DNA from 2 places in the Rossellomorea sp. H136 genome. Region 1 is predicted to be linked to the other one. Evidence: a T-box and tRNA genes for the amino acid it is inferred to sense, from the RefSeq annotation. Region 1 holds a T-box; the other holds one or more tRNA genes.
What was found. A T-box is a leader RNA that pairs with one kind of tRNA and senses whether it is charged. The one in region 1 lies ahead of metG (methionine--tRNA ligase), so its partner is inferred to be a tRNA-Met.
Positions count from the first base shown of each region.

Region 2: it encodes a tRNA-Met, which carries the amino acid that the T-box ahead of metG (methionine--tRNA ligase) is inferred to sense. The anticodon was not compared.

Region 1 is NZ_CM166371.1:2,836,368-2,846,456, reverse strand. It holds gene trpA (tryptophan synthase subunit alpha) at 1-553, shown strand, start outside; gene ACYH0O_RS14405 (hypothetical protein) at 704-865, shown strand; gene ACYH0O_RS14400 (S66 family peptidase) at 999-1,835, shown strand; gene ACYH0O_RS14395 (peptidase U61) at 1,841-2,002, shown strand; gene ACYH0O_RS14390 (VOC family protein) at 2,018-2,383, shown strand; gene ACYH0O_RS14385 (class I SAM-dependent methyltransferase) at 2,468-3,064, opposite strand; T-box leader at 3,201-3,465, shown strand; partial or broken gene metG (methionine--tRNA ligase) at 3,526-5,159, shown strand; gene ACYH0O_RS14375 (metallophosphoesterase family protein) at 5,178-5,666, shown strand; gene ACYH0O_RS14370 (GNAT family N-acetyltransferase) at 5,720-6,541, opposite strand; gene ACYH0O_RS14365 (IS110 family RNA-guided transposase) at 6,877-8,157, shown strand; gene ACYH0O_RS14360 (DUF3900 domain-containing protein) at 9,232-10,089, opposite strand, start outside.
Region 2 is NZ_CM166371.1:1,463,290-1,473,378, forward strand. It holds rRNA gene ACYH0O_RS07325 (23S ribosomal RNA) at 1-789, shown strand, start outside; rRNA gene rrf (5S ribosomal RNA) at 963-1,079, shown strand; tRNA gene ACYH0O_RS07335 (tRNA-Asn) at 1,087-1,161, shown strand; tRNA gene ACYH0O_RS07340 (tRNA-Ser) at 1,168-1,259, shown strand; tRNA gene ACYH0O_RS07345 (tRNA-Glu) at 1,279-1,353, shown strand; tRNA gene ACYH0O_RS07350 (tRNA-Val) at 1,396-1,471, shown strand; tRNA gene ACYH0O_RS07355 (tRNA-Met) at 1,547-1,620, shown strand; tRNA gene ACYH0O_RS07360 (tRNA-Asp) at 1,700-1,776, shown strand; tRNA gene ACYH0O_RS07365 (tRNA-Phe) at 1,794-1,869, shown strand; tRNA gene ACYH0O_RS07370 (tRNA-Thr) at 1,888-1,963, shown strand; tRNA gene ACYH0O_RS07375 (tRNA-Tyr) at 1,983-2,066, shown strand; tRNA gene ACYH0O_RS07380 (tRNA-Trp) at 2,181-2,254, shown strand; tRNA gene ACYH0O_RS07385 (tRNA-His) at 2,266-2,341, shown strand; tRNA gene ACYH0O_RS07390 (tRNA-Gln) at 2,381-2,452, shown strand; tRNA gene ACYH0O_RS07395 (tRNA-Gly) at 2,457-2,531, shown strand; tRNA gene ACYH0O_RS07400 (tRNA-Cys) at 2,539-2,612, shown strand; tRNA gene ACYH0O_RS07405 (tRNA-Leu) at 2,621-2,704, shown strand; tRNA gene ACYH0O_RS07410 (tRNA-Gly) at 2,708-2,781, shown strand; gene ACYH0O_RS07415 (carbohydrate ABC transporter permease) at 3,470-4,411, shown strand; gene ACYH0O_RS07420 (carbohydrate ABC transporter permease) at 4,411-5,238, shown strand; gene ACYH0O_RS07425 (ABC transporter substrate-binding protein) at 5,321-6,598, shown strand; gene ACYH0O_RS07430 (sensor histidine kinase) at 6,741-8,552, shown strand; gene ACYH0O_RS07435 (response regulator transcription factor) at 8,533-10,089, shown strand, end outside.

The DNA of each region.
Region 1 (10,089 bases):
GCAAAAGGTTTTTGAAGTGTTAGAGGAAAGCAGAAAGGAAATTGGCATTCCGTTAGTCTTTATGACGTATATTAATCCCATTTACAAATATGGAGTAGAGCGTTTCTTTCAGGATTGTAAGAATGCAGGGGTGGACGGTGTAATCATTCCTGATCTGCCACTTGAACATCATGAATTGGTTCGGGCACCATCTCAAGAAAATGGAATCGCCATTATTCAATTAGCAACGCTTACGAGTCCGTTAGAGAGAATTCAGGAATTGGCTTCCGTTACTGATGGGTTCCTTTATGCTGTAACGATTAATGGTATTACTGGAACAAGAGAAGGGTTTGGCAACAATATTTCAGATCACCTGAATAAATTGAAAGAAAACAGTCCGGTACCAGTACTTGCCGGGTTTGGAATATCTACTCCTGAACATGTGCGTACCATGAGTAAGTACTGTGATGGAGTAGTCGTTGGAAGCAAAATAATCGATTTGATTCAGCATGAATCGCTTGATGAAATAAAGGCATTAATCAGTGCTTCAAAAGCTAAAGCATTAAATTTGTAAAGGTTACTGAATTCTTCGTAAATAAATAAAGGCATAGATTAACAGATTCTAAATGTATGTTAAATAAAGGTAAATAGCCTTCTTTTTCCTTCAGAAATCAGTATGATAGAGATGTAGTTGAACAAAGCATCATAACAGGAGGCTATAAAAATGAAAAGTATGAAAAAGTGGTTATTAATGTTAATGACAGCTCTATCAGTAGTAACATTTGCAGCCGGATGCAGTGGAGACACAGAGGAAGACACAGGTACTGAAACGGAAGAAAACATGGAAGAAGAAAGCAACACTGAAGAAAACAATACAGAAGAATAAAATGGTAACAGTCAGTCCTAAGTGGGCTGGCTGTTTTATTTTTGGATCCGAAATGCGAAGATTAAAGTTGTATTGTACTACTATTTCTATTAATCTGACAATATAAGACATAATTGATAGAGAGGTCAAACGGATGACGATTCCAAATCGATTAAAAATAGGAGATACGATCGGGATTTGCTCCCCGTCTTCCCCAGTCGCTGCTCATTGCCCTAAGAGATTGAAAAGGGGGATTGAAGAGCTTAAGTATTTAGGCTTTAAGGTGAAAGTAGCGCCAAACACGTTGAAAATTGAAGAGTATATGGCTGGTACCATCGAGGAAAGAGTGGAGGACCTACATAATCTCTTCGGGGATAATGATGTAAAAGCCATCATCACCACCATAGGAGGAACTTGTTCTCATCAACTTCTTGATGTTATTGATTTCTCTTTAATCCAAAAGCATCCAAAGATATTCCTCGGCTACAGTGACATAACGGCTCTCCACTTGGCCATTTATCAAAAGACCGGTCTCACAACATATCTTGGACCTGCCGTTCTGCCTCAGTTTGGAGAATATGGAGGACTGCAAACATACACAAAAGAACACTTCTTCCAATCACTGGTACAAGGCGAAAGAGTAGATTACTCCGCCTCTCCTTCCTATGTAATGGAACATCTGTGGTGGGACGAAGAAGACAATCGATTAAGAGAACAAGTTGAAAATAAGGGACCTCATGTAGTCAAAGACGGGAGAGCAGAAGGGAAAATCATTGCAGCCAATATGGGAACTATGCTCCTTCTCGCAGGTACAGAATACTTTCCAGATTTAGAGGGTGCCATCTTATGTATTGAAGATGATCCAGAGGAAACCCCGTCGTCAATTGATCGATACTTAACTCAACTCAGGCACATGGGTGTATATTCTAAAATTAATGGGCTTATCGTTGGACGCTTTCATGATCAGTCAGGCTTAAAGAAAATCAACTAGCCGGCATTTTATCCCGTGTCACAGAGGGGTATGAAATCCCCGTCGTTACGGACCTGGATTTTGGTCATACTGACCCTATGTTTATCCTTCCAAACGGAATCCGAGCCCGGCTTGAAGTTCACGAAAATCAAATTGATTTCCACCTAGTGGAAAAGCCGGCTACATAATAAGGAGGAGTTCACATGATTCAAAGAAAAATGAATACAGTGTTTATTCCCGTGGTTAATTTAAAGGATTCTGTGGATTGGTACGGAAAAGTACTGGGTTTTGAAATCGATCCCGTGCAGTATAATGAGATTGAGGAGCTTCCCGTTTACACTTTCCAGATGGGTGAAACATCACTAACTCTAGAAGAGGAAAAAGGATTCACTCCTCCTGCTTCTAATGTTCCAATCTGTAATTTCCAAACCACTCAAATAGAAAAAGTAAGAGAAGACTTTCACGAAAAGAAAGTCACAATTGAATCCAAAATCATCACGTTTCCCAATTTTTCATATTTTAACTTTAGGGATGTCAACGGGAATTTATTAATGATTTGTACCGGATAAAGTCGTTTAAAAACATGTAAATAGTAAAATAGGAAACCTCTTGAAGAAATGATTTTCTTTAAAAGGTTTCCTATTTTTGCAAAATTACTTCACACCCTTCACACTTACCGTTAAAGCGGGTTTAACATTCTCATAAGAAAGAGTGATATCTTTAAAGCCAGCTTCACCCAAAGCTTCAGAAATACTTTCGCAATAGTGTTTCGCACGACTATCCCTTTCTTCACCCCCGCGTGGTTGGACGGTGATGAGAAGGATGCCACCTTTTTTTAGCATATTATATAAATGTGAAAGGGATTTTTTCTGGTCCTTCCATAGGGGATAGTTATTGACGGAAAAAATCCGATCGTACTCAACCTTTTTCAATTCAAATTGACTAATATCATGAACAAATAAGCGAACTCTTCCGTTCTCAATGGCTTTTTCATTCTTATTCTGTGCTGCATTCTTCATTGTCTCAGAAATATCAACCCCATCCACAAGCGATTTAGGAAAACGACTTGAAATGCGATGAATACAATATCCAGGCCCATGGCCTACTTCCAGAATATGATCGCCATCTTTAATGGACAATTGCTTAATGGACCAATTATTTATTTTTCGATTATCGAATTCCATTACTTTTCCGACAAACCAGCCTAGTAATCCATTAGGATGCTTGAATTGCTTTTGTAATGAAAACAACAGGGCATCACCTCTTTTCCTGAAATCAGATCTAATAAAATAGTATCGTCTATTCACTTTTCCACTAATACTCACAAATAAAACCTTTAAAGCGATGTTGCAATTTTTTGAAAAAGTGGCATAATATAAACAAATCTAATTTGCGTTGATGAGAAGAGTACATAGATGAGTCCTTTATCAGAGAGCTTCGGAAGCTGAAAAGAAGCAGGGTAGCTCTTTATGGAAAATGGTCTCGGAGCATTCTATTCGAACCATTTTGGTGTAGGGTAGGACGGGAATGGGCATCCGTTATCCATGTCACGGTATAAGAGCTCTTTTATGCTCCGTACTTGCTGAGATAGACTTGTGTGAGCAAGCTATAAACTAAGGTGGTACCACGAGTTCAACCCCTCGTCCTTAGATGTCGATTGATATCTAAGCGCGAGGGGTTTTTTTATATTGTTCAGGAGGAGGAAAAGGTCATGACTATATTTATTGGCGGCGCTTGGCCATACGCCAATGGTTCGTTACATTTAGGGCACATCGCAGCCCTATTGCCAGGGGACATTATTGCACGATATTACCGTTTAAAAGAGGAAGATGTGCTCTATGTGTCAGGAAGTGACTGTAATGGAACCCCCATTGGTATTCGGGCCAGACAGGAAAGGGCAAGTATTGAAGAGGTCGCGAATCGATATCACCACGAGTTCCTGGAGTGTTTCCACTCTTAGGCTTTAGTTATGATGAGTATACAAGAACTGATCACTCATATCATCATAAAGAAGTTCAAAACATCTTTACCACACTTTATCAACGGGGATGGCTTTATGAAAAAGAAGTGGAGCAAACGTATTGTGAGCATGATCATCAATTTTTGCCGGATCGGTTTGTGGAAGGAGTCTGTCCTGTTTGTGGCTCGAAGGCAAGAGGTGATCAGTGTGATCAATGCTCGACGGTTTTAGATCCAACTGATTTAACTGATAAAACCTGCAAGCTCTGTGGTCATGAACCGGTGCTTAAAACGACAAAGCATTTATATTTCTCCCTTTCTAAATTGCAGGAACCTCTTCAACAATTACTGATGGATAATGGCACCAGATGGAGAGATAATGCCCTTCAGCTCACAAATCGCTATCTAAAGGAGGGCTTGCATGACCGGCCGGTAACAAGGGATTTAGAAAATGGTGTGAAGGTCCCGATTCAAGGTTTTCAAGATAAGAAAATTTATGTATGGATAGAAGCTGTGAGCGGATATTTGAGTGCTTCAAAAAAGTGGGCGAGAGAGCATCAGCGTGAGTGGAAAGACTTTTGGCAGGAGGCAACCACGTGCTATTATGTTCATGGAAAAGATAATATCCCTTTTCATAGTATTATTTGGCCGGCCATTCTAATTGGAATTGGCGAAAAGAATCTACCTGACTATATTGTTTCAAATGAATACTTGACGCTTGAAAAAAGGAAAATTTCAACAAGTGGGAATTGGGCTGTTTGGGTGAAGGATCTTCTCAACGACTATCATCCAGATTCCATTCGGTATTTTCTCACCATTAATGCACCGGAAAAGAGAGATGCAGATTTCTCCTGGAGAGAATTTATTTATAGTCACAACAGTGAACTGCTGGGAGCTCTGGGGAATCTGGTTCAACGCACGTTAAAATTTTATGGGAAAGAATTTGGTCAAAACGTTTCGCTTTCTATTGTACCTAAGGTTGTTAAGGACAAAATAGAAGAAACATTTTATTCGGTTGGCAAATCGATTGAAGAAGGGAACACTCGACAGGGAATTGAAAAAGCTTTCGAATTCATTCGATGGTCGAATAAGCGTTTTGATGAATTGAAACCGTGGAATGTATTAAAAGAGGACAGGGAGGAAGGAAGAAAGATATTAGAAGAATTCCTCTACGTATTATGTAACTTAAGGAATCTCATTCAGCCGTTTTTACCCTTCACTTCCTCAAATCTGGCTGATCAGCTGGGGATGGTCGGGCAATCAGGGTGGGTGCCGATATCTTTGCCGGTGGAGGTCAGCATTGAAGTGACAGCACCATTGTTTAACCGAATAGACCTTGATCAAATTGAGTTAGAACGGAAACAATTGAAGGAGAAAGCACAGTGAAACCTAAAGGAGCATGAGATGAAGATTATAGTAGTGTCCGATACCCACATGCCTAAAAAAAGGAGAGGCCTTCCGGAAATTCTGAAGCATGATCTCAGGAAAAGTGATTTAATCATTCACGCCGGGGACTTTCAAACCCTTGATGTTTATCGAGAGTTTATGGAGTACGGAGAATTGATTGCCGTTGTCGGAAATGTGGATAATTCAGATCTTCAGGCGTTTCTTCCAAAAAAAAGAATCATCAAGAAAAAAGGACTGAAAATCGGTGTGGTGCACGGAGACGGGAAGGCAAAAACAACGGAAAAAAGAGTTCTGGAAGCGTTCGAATCTGATGAGGTAGACTTGATCGTCTTTGGTCACTCACATATCCCATATTCCCGCTATATGAAAGGGAGACTGTTGTTTAATCCCGGATCTCCCACTGATAAACGTAAACTTCCTTACTTCTCGCATGGTGTTTTGACCATTGAAGACACGTGGAAAATAGAACATAAATTTTACCGTTAAAAAAGCACAGGGGTCTAAACCTCTGTGCTTTACTCCTTGATATGGCTTAAATCTTATAAAAAAAACTGGTAGTAATCCTGACTATAGAAGATCTGAAATCCACTTGATTCATAAAGCTTAAGTGCATTCCTGTTCGTAGCAGCTACATCCAGGTAAATATCGCTGGTCCACTCGGATTCCTTCATCACGACTTGAGACAAGGCATTTCTACCGAGGCCTTTTCCCTGATTGGAGGGATGGATAGCGAAGCCGTAAATAAAGCTTCGATTGTCCACTCTTTGAATTCTAATCTTCCCTACGGTGGCTCCTTTATATACAATCATTAAGTTTCCTTCCCCTGATTCAAGTAATCTCTTGGTATAGGATTCAGCATCAGACCTTACAACATGAAAGCATTTTACATCAAGGTCAATGATCGTTTCTATATCCTTTTCAGAGGCATTCCGTAATTGAAGATCAGAGTCGATTAAGGACAACCTTTTTTTATTCCACTTCATTTCATATTCTGTAAAATCATAAGAGGCTTTTATTTTCTCAATAAACTCCTTTCCGGAAGCTGAAGAGCCGGGAGAATTAAGTAAGAGCTTTTGAACAGATCGTGACCTTAGTGACTGGGTGGCTTTCTGGAATAGTTCTTGAAATAGTTGTTGTTTACGGTAATCCGGGTGAATCATCCCACATAATTCATATGTTTCACCAAAGCCGTACAAACCTAAAAATCCAATCAGTTGATCATCTTTGTAAAGAAGAAAATCATCCAGGATGTTTGTGCGGTTTTTAAGCATATCCCAGTTCAGTTTTAAATTTATATCTTCGTGTTTTTCGCAGACAATCTGCAGGTTTTTAATGTCTTGAAGCTGTTTTGAAGTAAGCATATTTCATCTCCAATTATTCAAAATGTAAAGAAAATACTTACTAAATTTTATGAAAATTCCTTCATATAGACAAGAGGTTTTTGAAAAAGGCTCTTTTCGTAAAGTTTGTTGTTTATTGTAGAGGGAGAAAGTAATAGTTGATTTCCGCTACAGGATGCTCGCTTTCCGCGGGGCTGGCGGTGAGCCTCCTCGGCTGCGCCTGCGGGGTCTCACCTGTCCAGCTATTCCCGCAGGAGCTATTCCTGTGAGATAAGAATGTCACTATTGCATAAAAAAAGACCCTCCGTTATGATGCAGGTGCTAACCAATCGCTCATAACTAAGGAGGATCTTCACATGCATGATAATCGAAATCGACGTATTAATCAAATTTCTGAAACGACACTAGTTATTGGCATCGACATCGCCAAGCGCAACCACTATGCGTGCGCCGTAGATGAACGCGGACGTGAACTTAGGAAAAGCTTTGTCATTCGTCAATCGCTTAACGGCTTTGAAACCTTTTACGCGACTCTCATGAAGTTAATGGAGACACATGGTAAGAAAGAGGTCATCATAGGCTTTGAACCTACCGGTCATTACTGGATGAACCTCGCAGCTTTTCTAACGAATCAAGGCATCCCATTCGTCCTTGTTAATCCTCTGCACGTAAAACAATCCAAAGAGTTGGACGATAACCTGCAGAGTAAAAATGATTTAAAGGATGCCCGTGTCATCGCTAAGATGATGCCTCAAGGGTATTATAGTTTGCCAAGGGAAATGACGAAAATCGATTCAGAACTCCGCCGGGGGACGGCCTTTCGAGCCCGTTTAAAAGACCAATCGGCCTCCATTCAAAACCGCATCCGACGCTGGCTCGATCTTTACTTCCCTGAGTTTACCTCCGCAATCAAAGGGCTTGGTAAACAGGCTCAGGCTATCTTGAAATATGCGCCTTTACCGGAAGATCTCTTGATTTTCTCTCCCGAAGAACTGATTGGTTTTCTTCAGGAAAAGGGGATTCGCTATCTGTCGAAAAGGAAAGTAGAACGACTACTCCAAGTAGCGGAGTATTCAATTGGACTTCAAGACAGTCCGGAGATGGCGCGCATGGAAATCAGGATGTTACTTGATCAAATGTCCATGTATGAATCACAGATAAACTCGTTAACTGAAAATCTTATCGCTCTTGCCCGTGAGCTGACTGATTTTGATTACCTTTTGTCCATTCCTGGTATCAGCGAATCGACCGTTTTAGAGCTACTTTCCGAAACCGGTTCATTGAAACGTTATAAAGATCCACGCCAACTATTCAAACTCGCGGGACTTACACTCGTAACCAACTCATCCGGTGAATCAAAAGGCAGAAAAAGAATCTCTAAGCGAGGGAGGAGAAGGCTTCGGTCCCTATTATACAAAGCGATGTTGCCATTACTTCACGCCAATCCGGCCTTTAAGACACTTTATGAGTATTACAGTGAAAACCGAGAGAAGCCGGTAACGAAAAAAGAAGCACTTGTGATTCTTTGTCGCAAACTCCTTCAAATCTGTCACGGTCTTAGCCAGTATGAAACGAAATTTGATGCCGAACGAATGATACAAGATATGCCTTTTCTCGCTCCTTATAAAGCAGCATAAACTACTGATATAAAACGTAGTTCTTCTACAACCCAGACACTGAGAAGCCGGCCCATACACGACTTTCGACGATCTATTGATCAGTCCATGCAGGAGCATACGCCGGCCTCTGCGTTAGGGAAAGACCCAACGAAGGAATGTAGGCACAAGATGCCAGGAGATATGGGAGGGTGAGTCCACCTAATAAGCAGAGATCAAAAGTGCCCATAATGAATTTAAGGGAGATCCTTCCAGTCTCTTAACGCAACGCGTAAGTATATTTCCCTTTATTTTGAACAAATGAAAAATGAAGGGAATAAAACTGGTTAACGTCACGCAAAAAAAATTTTATAAAGAGAATAATACGGTTCAAAGCCCTGACATAATAACTTTTCCCGAGGGAGTCGAGCATCCTTCCGCTCCAATCAACTTTCTGAGCATGAATCCTTAATGGAAAACAATTAAAACAAGAATTTTAGCAAACAATCTCATTTAAGGTAAGTAGAGATTGATTTACCTTTTAAGAAAGAAGAATTTTTTTAGTTACTTTGTTTTCTTGCTTGAAGCTCTGTCAAGAAAATTAGGTTAAAGAAGGTGAGGGGAACTGCGCAGACTCCGGCGGATTTTGGGCGTGCCGAGACCCCGTTCGGCTAAGCTAAGGAGGCTCGGCCGAACGCTAGCTGCAAGCGGAGCAGTTCCCCTAACCATCCAGCACGGTTGACAGAGCCCTCGCAGATTCTACATTAGATAACAACAATCTTTGCGAAAAGAGCCTTAAAAAAGAGGCTGGGACAAAAGTTTTTTATCCTAAGTCAAACCCGAACAAACCTGCTTCTTAGTGTGCAGATTTGTTCGGGTTTATTATTTATTTTCGAATCATTTGATTTTAGCTGTTTCCAGCGGTTGATTGGAGTGCAAGACGAAGACTCCTGCGGGAAAGTAGCTTATGTGAGACCCCGCAGGCTTGCCGAGGAGGCTCACGGGCTACCCGCGGAAAGCGTAGTCTTGCACGGAAATCATTAGCGGTATGAAGAACCTACACTTCTATTGTTCGTCTTTTTATCGTGGTTTTTTAGTTTTGTCCCAGCCTCCATCTCATTCTTTTTCTTGTATTCGCTGGATCACTTCATGCAGCTCATCAGGCTTTAAAAATTCAAGAGGGGAGAAGCCTTTTTCAAACATGACGGACTCGCTTTCGATCATCAGTACATATCGACCGTTTACTTTCGCCAGATGAATGTTGTCACCAAAGTCTGAAAGAAGAGCTTTGACAGAGACATGATCAAGTTTCACCTTAAGTTCGACTTCAGGTGATTGCTCGACGATTTGGGAGGTGGCTTCTACCACTTGTTCAGTTGTGAACCTTTCCTGAAGCTCACGTTTTGGACTTATTGCCCATTCTTCCACCGCTTCTTCAAATTCAACACGTTCATCGCTCTCTTCAGCATAGGTTTCTGAAATATGTTCCTTGACCATCCCGTATACTTGGGATTTCACGATTTCGGGCATTGACTTTTCATATTCCACCCATTTCAAGAAATCTTCAAAGTATCTTGCGTGTGATGCTTGATGGATTTTGATTTCGGCAGAGTCCATCATTCCTTCCTCAGGCATATAGGGGTATTGGATGGATTTCATGTTTTTCGTCGTAATCGCCATTTCGACATTGTGAATCAGAGTCGCTTCATCGGTTATAGTGGCAACCTTAGGTTCGAAATCACATTTCATAATGAACACAAACGGATCATCAAAAAATTTCGTCAGCTTTGCAGTCGCAACGAGGAATGCACCACCGCGGATAGCACTCGCTTCTATGTACATTTGAACAATTTGATCACAGGCTTCGCGAAAGTCCTCTTTGTTTTCGGCATAACGTGTGCGGTGAAATAAATTATAATTTGGATTGGAAGTCAGTTCATGACCCGGTTCCACTACAAATCGTCCAATTTTTGT
Region 2 (10,089 bases), 1.4 Mb from region 1:
TACAGGATAGGTAGGAGCCTTGGAAGCCGGAGCGCCAGCTTCGGTGGAGGCATCGGTGGGATACTACCCTGGCTGTATTGAAATTCTAACCCGCGCCCCTTATCGGGGTGGGAGACAGTGTCAGGTGGGCAGTTTGACTGGGGCGGTCGCCTCCTAAAGAGTAACGGAGGCGCCCAAAGGTTCCCTCAGAATGGTTGGAAATCATTCGCAGAGTGTAAAGGCACAAGGGAGCTTGACTGCGAGACCTACAAGTCGAGCAGGGACGAAAGTCGGGCTTAGTGATCCGGTGGTTCCGCATGGAAGGGCCATCGCTCAACGGATAAAAGCTACCCCGGGGATAACAGGCTTATCTCCCCCAAGAGTCCACATCGACGGGGAGGTTTGGCACCTCGATGTCGGCTCATCGCATCCTGGGGCTGTAGTCGGTCCCAAGGGTTGGGCTGTTCGCCCATTAAAGCGGTACGCGAGCTGGGTTCAGAACGTCGTGAGACAGTTCGGTCCCTATCCGTCGTGGGCGCAGGAAATTTGAGAGGAGCTGTCCTTAGTACGAGAGGACCGGGATGGACGCACCGCTGGTGTACCAGTTGTCTTGCCAAAGGCATCGCTGGGTAGCTATGTGCGGAAGGGATAAGTGCTGAAAGCATCTAAGCATGAAGCCCCCCTCGAGATGAGATTTCCCATCACGTATGTGAGTAAGATCCCTAGAAGATGACTAGGTAGATAGGTCAGAGATGGAAGCATGGCGACATGTGGAGTTGACTGATACTAATCGATCGAGGACTTAACCACAAAGAGTCATTTATGAAATGAACAACAATGGGTCGGTATTCGGCTTTCTTGACATCAATTCTTTATCTAGTTTTCAGGGAATAAATTTTATACGAAATTATAAAAAAAGCCTTGAAAAAATATATCTACGCGATATAATAGTACTTGTCCTTAAAAAAGAGACAAGAAAACAGTCTGGTGACAATGGCGAAGAGGTCACACCCGTTCCCATGCCGAACACGGAAGTTAAGCTCTTCAGCGCCGATGGTAGTTGGGGGATCTCCCCCTGTGAGAGTAGGACGTCGCCAGGCATATCGTTCCGCAGTAGCTCAGTGGTAGAGCTATCGGCTGTTAACCGATCGGTCGCAAGTTCGAATCTTGCCTGCGGAGCCATCATATGGAGAGCTGTCCGAGTGGCCGAAGGAGCACGATTGGAAATCGTGTAGGCGGTTAATGCTGTCTCAAGGGTTCAAATCCCTTGCTCTCCGCCATAACTTTTCTTCTTATTAAGGCCCATTGGTCAAGCGGTTAAGACACCGCCCTTTCACGGCGGTAACACGGGTTCGAATCCCGTATGGGTCACCAACACTTTTTATTCGAAAGTGAAAACAATACAATTAATATATTGGAGGATTAGCTCAGCTGGGAGAGCATCTGCCTTACAAGCAGAGGGTCGGCGGTTCGATCCCGTCATCCTCCACCATGTTTTTTTACGAAGCTTAAGCGGAGTGAAATAATCTTCCTTAAATTATAAGTTTAACTTAACAAGTTATATCGTCGCGGGGTGGAGCAGTTCGGTAGCTCGTCGGGCTCATAACCCGAAGGTCGCAGGTTCAAATCCTGTCCCCGCAATACCATTTTTGACTTAGGATAGCATTATCCTTGGTGAGTCACGCATGGATAGTTATTTTGACTGTCGTCAAAAAACTTTGGTCCGGTAGTTCAGTTGGTTAGAATGCCTGCCTGTCACGCAGGAGGTCGCGGGTTCGAGTCCCGTCCGGACCGCCATTTTTATTTTACATAGTGGCTCAGTAGCTCAGTTGGTAGAGCAATGGACTGAAAATCCATGTGTCGGCGGTTCGATTCCGTCCTGAGCCACCATTTATCACTATTCTTGATGCCGGTGTAGCTCAACTGGTAGAGCAACTGACTTGTAATCAGTAGGTTGGGGGTTCAAGTCCTCTTGCCGGCACCACCCGAGTGATTTAATATGTGGAGGGGTAGCGAAGTGGCTAAACGCGGCGGACTGTAAATCCGCTCCTTCGGGTTCGGCAGTTCGAATCTGCCCCCCTCCACCAAGATTTTTTGCGGAACCTCATCGAAATAAAATAATCTTCCTTAAACTTTGCAGCGAAGCATTATGCATCAAAGCGAATAGCATGAGGAATCACTGGAAATCAATTATATTTCATAGGGGTATAGTTTAAAGGTAGAACGAAGGTCTCCAAAACCTTTGGTGTGGGTTCGATTCCTACTACCCCTGCCAATTAAATCATGGCGATTGTGGCGAAGTGGTTAACGCACCTGATTGTGGTTCAGGCATTCGTGGGTTCGATTCCCATCAGTCGCCCCATAAAAGTCACATTTTCATTTCCGTGACATATACTATCAGTGGGCTATAGCCAAGCGGTAAGGCATCGCACTTTGACTGCGACATGCGTTGGTTCGAATCCAGCTAGCCCAGTAGTGCGGAAGTAGTTCAGTGGTAGAACACCACCTTGCCAAGGTGGGGGTCGCGGGTTCGAATCCCGTCTTCCGCTCCAATATTAAGGCGGCATAGCCAAGTGGTAAGGCATGGGTCTGCAAAACCCTGATCACCGGTTCAAATCCGGTTGCCGCCTCCAAATGTAATGCCGGTGTGGCGGAATTGGCAGACGCGCACGACTCAAAATCGTGTTCCTCTGGAGTGCCGGTTCGATCCCGGCCACCGGTACCATTCGCGGGTGTAGTTTAGTGGTAAAACCTCAGCCTTCCAAGCTGATGATGAGGGTTCGATTCCCTTCACCCGCTCCAACTTACATACGATAGACTTTCTCATTAGAGGAAGTCTTTTTTTATTGTTTGAAACTGAAAATTTGGAGGTATATGGGGAAGAATATTAAAAAAGAATAGGTTTTGGTGTGGAGCAGTGAGTAACAGCTTTATTTTAGATTAGTAAGGTGTGGTTTGAAAGTTTATAAATATTATAGATATAAGTAGTAGCATTTTGTACAGGAATTGAGTCAAAACATGACTATTTTAAAGTGAAAATGGTTAATTTGACAAAAGAAGCAAATTTCTAATGATGGAAGTGCTAGATTATAGGCTTTTGATAATTTATTATCGAGTTTGGTAGATATATTATCGACTTTACTACATTTATTATCACCATTCCGATTTTATTTTAAATTCACCACATTTATTTTCAAATACACGATTTTATTTTCAAATCCCATCATTCCATCATTCATTCCAACCAGTTCTCACCACTCTAATCCCACCCACTTATCGAATCGTCCCAAGGGTTCCCGCACCAAGATCACCACACCACAATCGATCACGACACACGAACCCCATCCACTTCATTTACCCACACCACAACCAATCCAAAACCATCTAGTCAAAATTTTGCACCTTCTTTGTCAATTGAGTTCCCCTTTTTAAGAAAGCGCTGCCATTATAATGTAAGAAAGCGATTACATAATTAGGGGTGGTGATACGGGTGGAACCAAAGATTCAGACTGGACCAGTAAGCCCAGACGTGCAAATGAAAGCAGTGTCGAAGAAGAAGTTTAAGTATAAGAGCTTGCTGACGTATGCTGCCTTTGTTGGACCGGCACTTTTATTTTTCTTAGTGATTCAGATTCTTCCGTTCTTGATGGGTGTGTATTATTCGTTTACTTCATGGAATGGTGTCAGCTCGGTTGTTGAGTGGGTTGGGTTTGAGAATTATATTAAGATCTTTACGGATGATAAGACGTTCTTTAATTCCTTTATGTTTACGACGAAGTTTATGTTTGCGGCTGTGTTTATTAGTAACTTAATAGGTTTTGGATTTGCGTTACTGTTAAATGCGGCATTGAAAACCCGTAATATTTTACGGACAGTGTTTTTTATTCCGAACGTGATCGGTGGATTGCTACTCGGGTTCATCTGGCAGTTCATTTTTGTTAAAGGGTTTGCATCACTCGGGAATATGACGGATATAGGATTCTTTAAAATGCCTTGGCTTGGTGATGAGACGACGGCATTCTGGGGAATTGTCATCGTGTTTGCGTGGCAGATCAGTGGTTATATGATGGTCATCTATGTTGCGGCATTGCAAGGGGTGGATAATTCACTTTTGGAAGCAGCGAGGATAGATGGAGCATCAAACTGGACGTTGTTGACGAAGATTATCATTCCGTTGATTCTACCGGCATTCACGATTTGTTTCTTCTTGACGATTTCAATGGCCTTTAAGATATTCGATTTGAACATCTCGTTAACAGGTGGGGGACCTTTCAATTCTACACAATCTGTTGCGATCAATATTTACCAAGAGGCGTTCCAAAACAACCGTTACGGCCTGGGAACAGCGAAATCGATACTGTTCTTTGTGGTAGTGGCAGTGTTTACGACTATTCAGGTGATGGTGACGAAGAAGAAGGAGGTTCAGGCGTAATGGGCAATCGCTATACGAAAAGAACGTTTGTATTAGAGATTATCGGTATTGTCATAGGGCTCATTTTTCTTATTCCTTTCTACTTCGTACTCATCAACTCAGTGAAGCCATTTGCAGCGATTTTGATCGATGCGGCGGCGTGGCCAAAGGAATTTGTTTTCTCTAACTATGCGAAAGTGTGGGAGATCATCAACTTCCCCCGTGCATTCTGGAACTCCTTGGTCATCACTGTTTTCAGCAACATTGGATTAGTGATTATCAGCTCCATGGCTGCGTGGAAAATGGTACGAACGCCAGGGAAGTTCAGCAAAATCTTATTTGTCATCTTTGTGTCAGCCATGGTCATTCCGTTCCAGACGGTGATGATTCCTCTTATGAAAGTTGGAGGAACTCTTGGGCTTACGAATAGTATTCCAGGTTTGATCATCATGTACTTCGGATTTGGGGTCCCACTTTCTCTGTTCTTATATCATGGATTTGTAAAAACCGTTCCGATTGAGATTGAAGAATCCGCGATGATTGATGGCTGCAGTCAGTTTGGTGTGTTCTGGAGAATTGTATTCCCATTACTTAAGCCAATAACAGTGACCGTGATCATTCTGAACACCTTATGGATTTGGAATGACTATCTGCTTCCCCTTCTTGTATTACAGGATGCGGAACTGCGTACGATTCCACTCGCAGCAAGCTCGTTCTTCGCTCAGTATACGAAGCAATGGGATATGGGTCTTGCAGCATTGGTGCTAGGCATTACACCGATCATCATTTTCTTCTTATTTTTACAGAAGCATATCATCAAGGGAATTGCTTCAGGGTCAATTAAGTAGATATAAAGTTTCTGTAGAGATGGTCTATCATTGATACAGAAATTTATATAAAATAATTTATATCAGGGAGGTCAATCCATTTATGAAACGTATACTTTTACTTTGTATGTCTTTGGTTTTAGTATTTGGAATTATTGCCGGATGTTCTTCTAAAGACACTACAAGCAAATCAGGTGGAGAGTCTGGATCAGGTGATGATGTAGTAACCCTTAATTTCTTCCAGTTCAAGGTTGAAATTGCCGATCAGCTTCAAGAAATGATTAATGAGTTCGAAGCTGAGCATCCAAACATTAAGATTAAGCTTGAAACAGTTGGTGGAGGTGCCGATTACGGTGCAGCTTTGAAAGCGAAATTTGCTTCTGGTGAAGAACCGGACATTTTCAACAACGGTGGTTTTAAAGAATTAGAGCTTTGGAAAGAGAAGTTAGCGGATCTTTCTGGTGAGCCATGGGTTGAACATGTTCTTCCGATCGGGAAAGTTCCGATGACAGATGAAGACGGCAAGCTTTATGGTATGCCGGTTAACCTTGAAGGCTACGGCTTTGTATATAATAAAGATTTATTTGAAGAAGCGGGGATAACGGAGCCGCCTGCAACGATTGATGAGTTAAAAGACGCTGCGAAGAAGCTGGAAGCGAAGAAAATCACACCTTTCTCAGCGGGTTACGGCGAGTGGTGGGTAATTGGTCAACATTTACTTAACATTCCGTTTGCTCAACAGGAAGATCCGGATGCGTTCATCGCCGGACTTTATGATGGTTCTGAGAAAATTGTAGGAAACGAAAAGTTCAAGCAATTTAAAGAAGTTTTAGATGCTGAGCTTAAGTATGCAAATGATAATCCGTTAACGACGGATTACAATACACAAGTAACGCTATTTGCCTCTGGTGAAACGGCGATGCTGCAACAAGGGAACTGGACTGAGAACATGATCACAGAGATCAATCCTGAAATCAACATGGGCTTCCTTCCGATTTCTATCAGCAATGATGATAGTGCTGATCGCCTTCCTGTAGGTGTACCGAATAACTGGGTATTAAACAAGAACTCCCAGCATCTTGAAGAAGCGAAAACATTCTTGGAGTGGATGGTTTCATCTGAAACTGGTAAGCGTTATATCACGGAAGAATTTGCATTCATCCCGGCATTCGATAACATCGAGCCAAATGGTCTTGGGGACTTAGGTCAGTCTATCCTTGACTACTCTAAAGAAGAGAAGACGATTCCTTGGACTTGGTTCAAATGGCCGGATGGAGCGAATAAGGAATTCGCCGCAACGATCCAGGAATATGCCGCAGGTAAAATTGATTATGATACTGTACTTGAGCGATTCCAGCAAACATGGGATAACTTGAAGTAAATCGATTAATAGAAAGCATGTCTACTTAGGGCATGCTTTCTATTTTATAAGTTTAATAGGAATATTTCGAAAAAACACTTCCAAGAGCGGGGAAAAACACTTTATACTAGTGTATAAGTGAGACCTGGGAGGTCCGTCCCTCATGTTAAAGACCAGCATTCGGAATAAGTTGATTGTGTTGTTGATGATTACGACGATTGTGCCGTTTGGAAGTTCGATTATTATTACATATTTGTATACGAAGGATTCCATAGAGGAGCAGGTGGTGGAGGAGAGCAGCAATCTTCTTTATCAGGGAAAGGTGAATCTGGAGAGCTATATTAATGAGCTCAACGGGTTAACTCTATCACTCTATAATAATCCTGATTTTATCAACTTCATGAGATCACCCAGTCAAGAGAATAATTACTTGACGATCGGCATTGTAAAGAATGTTGTGCAAACGATTCTCTACACGGGTGATACAATTAACGGGGTACGTATTTCCTTCGCAGATGGTGACCGCGTCATCTCTGCAACAAAGCGCTCTACAGTTGTTTTTTCCAATAAGGTAAGGGATTCACAATGGGAGTCCTTCAGAAATGCAGAGCGCAGCCCTTATAACATGTATATTGAACCAACCCATAGTCAGGAAGAAAAGAATATCAACCGGTCGAAGGATATTGTCACGATTCACCGGGCATTCCGAAACGTTCCCGGCGATGAGGTACTTGCGTATATTTCATTGGAGGTTTCGCCTGACAAGATCATTGATTTGAGTAGAAACCTGTATAACGGTAAGTCAGAAGAATTCTACCTTCTTTCTTCCGAAGGGGAAATGATTTATAGCTCGGACCGGGATGTGTCGGACGATGGCAACAACCAGAAGTGGATTAAGAGGATAACGGAATCAAAAGATGTATCAGGGACACTCGAGTGGAAAGAGGACTCTTTCAACGGGGTGATGATGTACGACCAGCTACCTGCTTCGGCTGGAGGTTGGTTGTTAGTGAAAAGGGTCCCTTACGTAAATCTTTATGAAAGCGCATTTAGTGTGGCAAAGATTAATATTTTATTCGGAGTACTTGGATTATCCCTCGTGGTCCTGGCAACTCTCTTTGTATCTTTTAAAATTACATCACCGATAAGGATTCTGCTTCAAAATATCCAGCAGGTTGAAAAAGGGAATATGAAGGTACAGTCTGAATCGTTCGGTTCCGATGAAATTGGGATCCTCGGCTTCAGGTTTCAGCAGATGATCGAGCGGATCAATCATTTGATCAACCGTGAATACAAGCTTGAGCTTGAGAACAAGACGAATCAATTAAAGGTTCTCCAATCTCAAATCAATCCGCATTTTCTCTATAATGCCTTGCAATCCATTGGAACGATTGCTTTGAAGAACAAGGTTCCGCAAATCTACTCCCTGATCACCCACCTTTCCAAAATAATGAGGTACGGGATGAATATGGAGGAGGATGTGGTTCCATTAAGCAAGGAAATCAATTACACGAACGCCTATCTTCTTTTACAAAAAGAACGTTTCGGTGAGAATCTGGATTACAGTGTAGATGTAGAAGATAAGGTAATGGGGACCCCAGTACCGAAGATGATCCTTCAGCCCCTCATTGAAAACTACTTCAAACATGGATTCGATATTCGGGACGGGGTAGGGCGTATATGGTTATCCTGCTTTCAGGATGAGGAAGAATTGGTGATGATTGTCCGTGATAATGGTGTTGGCGTAACGGAAAGCAGACTTAGGGAAATCGGGGACCACTTTAAAGCAGATGCTTGGAATAAAACGGGGGATGAGACCAATATCGGACTGAAGAATGTTTATGCTCGCTTAAAACTCTACTATGACCACCAGGCCACTTTACAGCTTGAAAATCATGATGAGGGAGGCTTTATGGTCACCATGAGGCTGCCGATAAGAATGGAAGGTGAAGCAAATGAAAGCAATCATCATTGACGACGAAAAGCATGTGCGTGAGGGGTTACTTTTATTAGCAGAATGGGACAAGCATGGAATTCACACTATTCTGGAGGCGGAAGATGGAGATCAAGCCATCGAATTGATCACAGAGCACCGTCCGGAAATCATTTTCACTGATATGAGGATGCCGAAGCGGGATGGCATCACCCTATTAAAATGGCTTCATGCGTCTGACCTAAAAAGCAAAACCATTGTTGTAAGCGGGTATGATGATTTCGAGTATATGAGAAACGCGATCTTTTACAAAAGCTTTGATTATATTCTGAAGCCGATTGAACCGGATGTGTTAAATGAAACACTGGATAAAGCGGTAAAAGAGTGGAATGAACAGGCTCAATCAAGAAAATCCCAAGTCGAGGAAAATCGAGTGATGAATGAGGTAAAGCCTCTCTATTGGGATCGGTTATTCTCAAGTCTCTGTGCGAAGGAGAGCATTACCACAGAGATGGTAGAAAAGGTTGAACAGGAGTTTGGGATTGCCATTACAAAGCGTGAAAAGACCGTTGCCCTCATCCCCATCAAACCGATCGTGGAGAAACTCTTTCAAGGAGACCGGGACCTGGCCTTTTTCACCCTTAGCAATATTTGCAATGAATTGCTGCGAAAGCAAAATGATGGAGTTTGCTTCCGGAATGGGAACAAAGAAGAAGAGCTTGTGATTCTCTTCTGGAATGATAAGAATGTGACGTATCTGTTAGAGGAAATCTACTCACTGATCTATCAATATAGCAAACTCTTTACGATCATTGCCCTTGGGCAGCAGTCTAAGAAAATAAACGAAGCGTATGAATCTGCTTTACATGTGTATCTTAAGCATTCCCTGCTTGATCAAAAGAAAATCGTCACCCATAAAGATATGAAACCGAGCCCCCTGCTGCACCTATTGGATCACTCCAATGAATTAAAATGGGCAATCCGTTCAGGAAGCGGCGATCAGGTTCAGTCCCAGTTAGAGAGGATATTTTCACAGATGGAAACGGAGCATGCACTGTCACTTGAGCAGCTCCAGATGTGGGAAAATCAATTCGAGTTATTACGGAATAATTGGTTGAAAGAGTATGAGATTCACTATCAAGCACCATTCTATAGGGGCCAGGGTTATTGGAATGAAGACGGCTCGTTTTCATTCCGGAAATTTAAAGAGGAAAAGGCGAAAGAGTTCAGTGAATTAATTCAAACCCTTTCAAAAGCAAAGTATCAACGGGAAAAGAACAATATGCAGCAGATTGAAGAATATCTTCAACAGCACTATCAAGAAGACATCAATCTACAGGACATTGCCGATCGTTTTTACTTAAGCAGGGAATATATTTCACGTAAGTTCAAACAGGATCATGGATCTACCATCACGGATTACGTTACGAATATCCGGATGGAAAAAGCAAAGAAACTGCTTGGAAATCCTTATTTGAAAATCTATGAAGTTGCCTATGGTGTAGGGTTTGGGAATGAGAAATATTTCAGTAAAGTATTTAAAAAGCACGTCGGTATGACACCAAATGAATACCGGCAT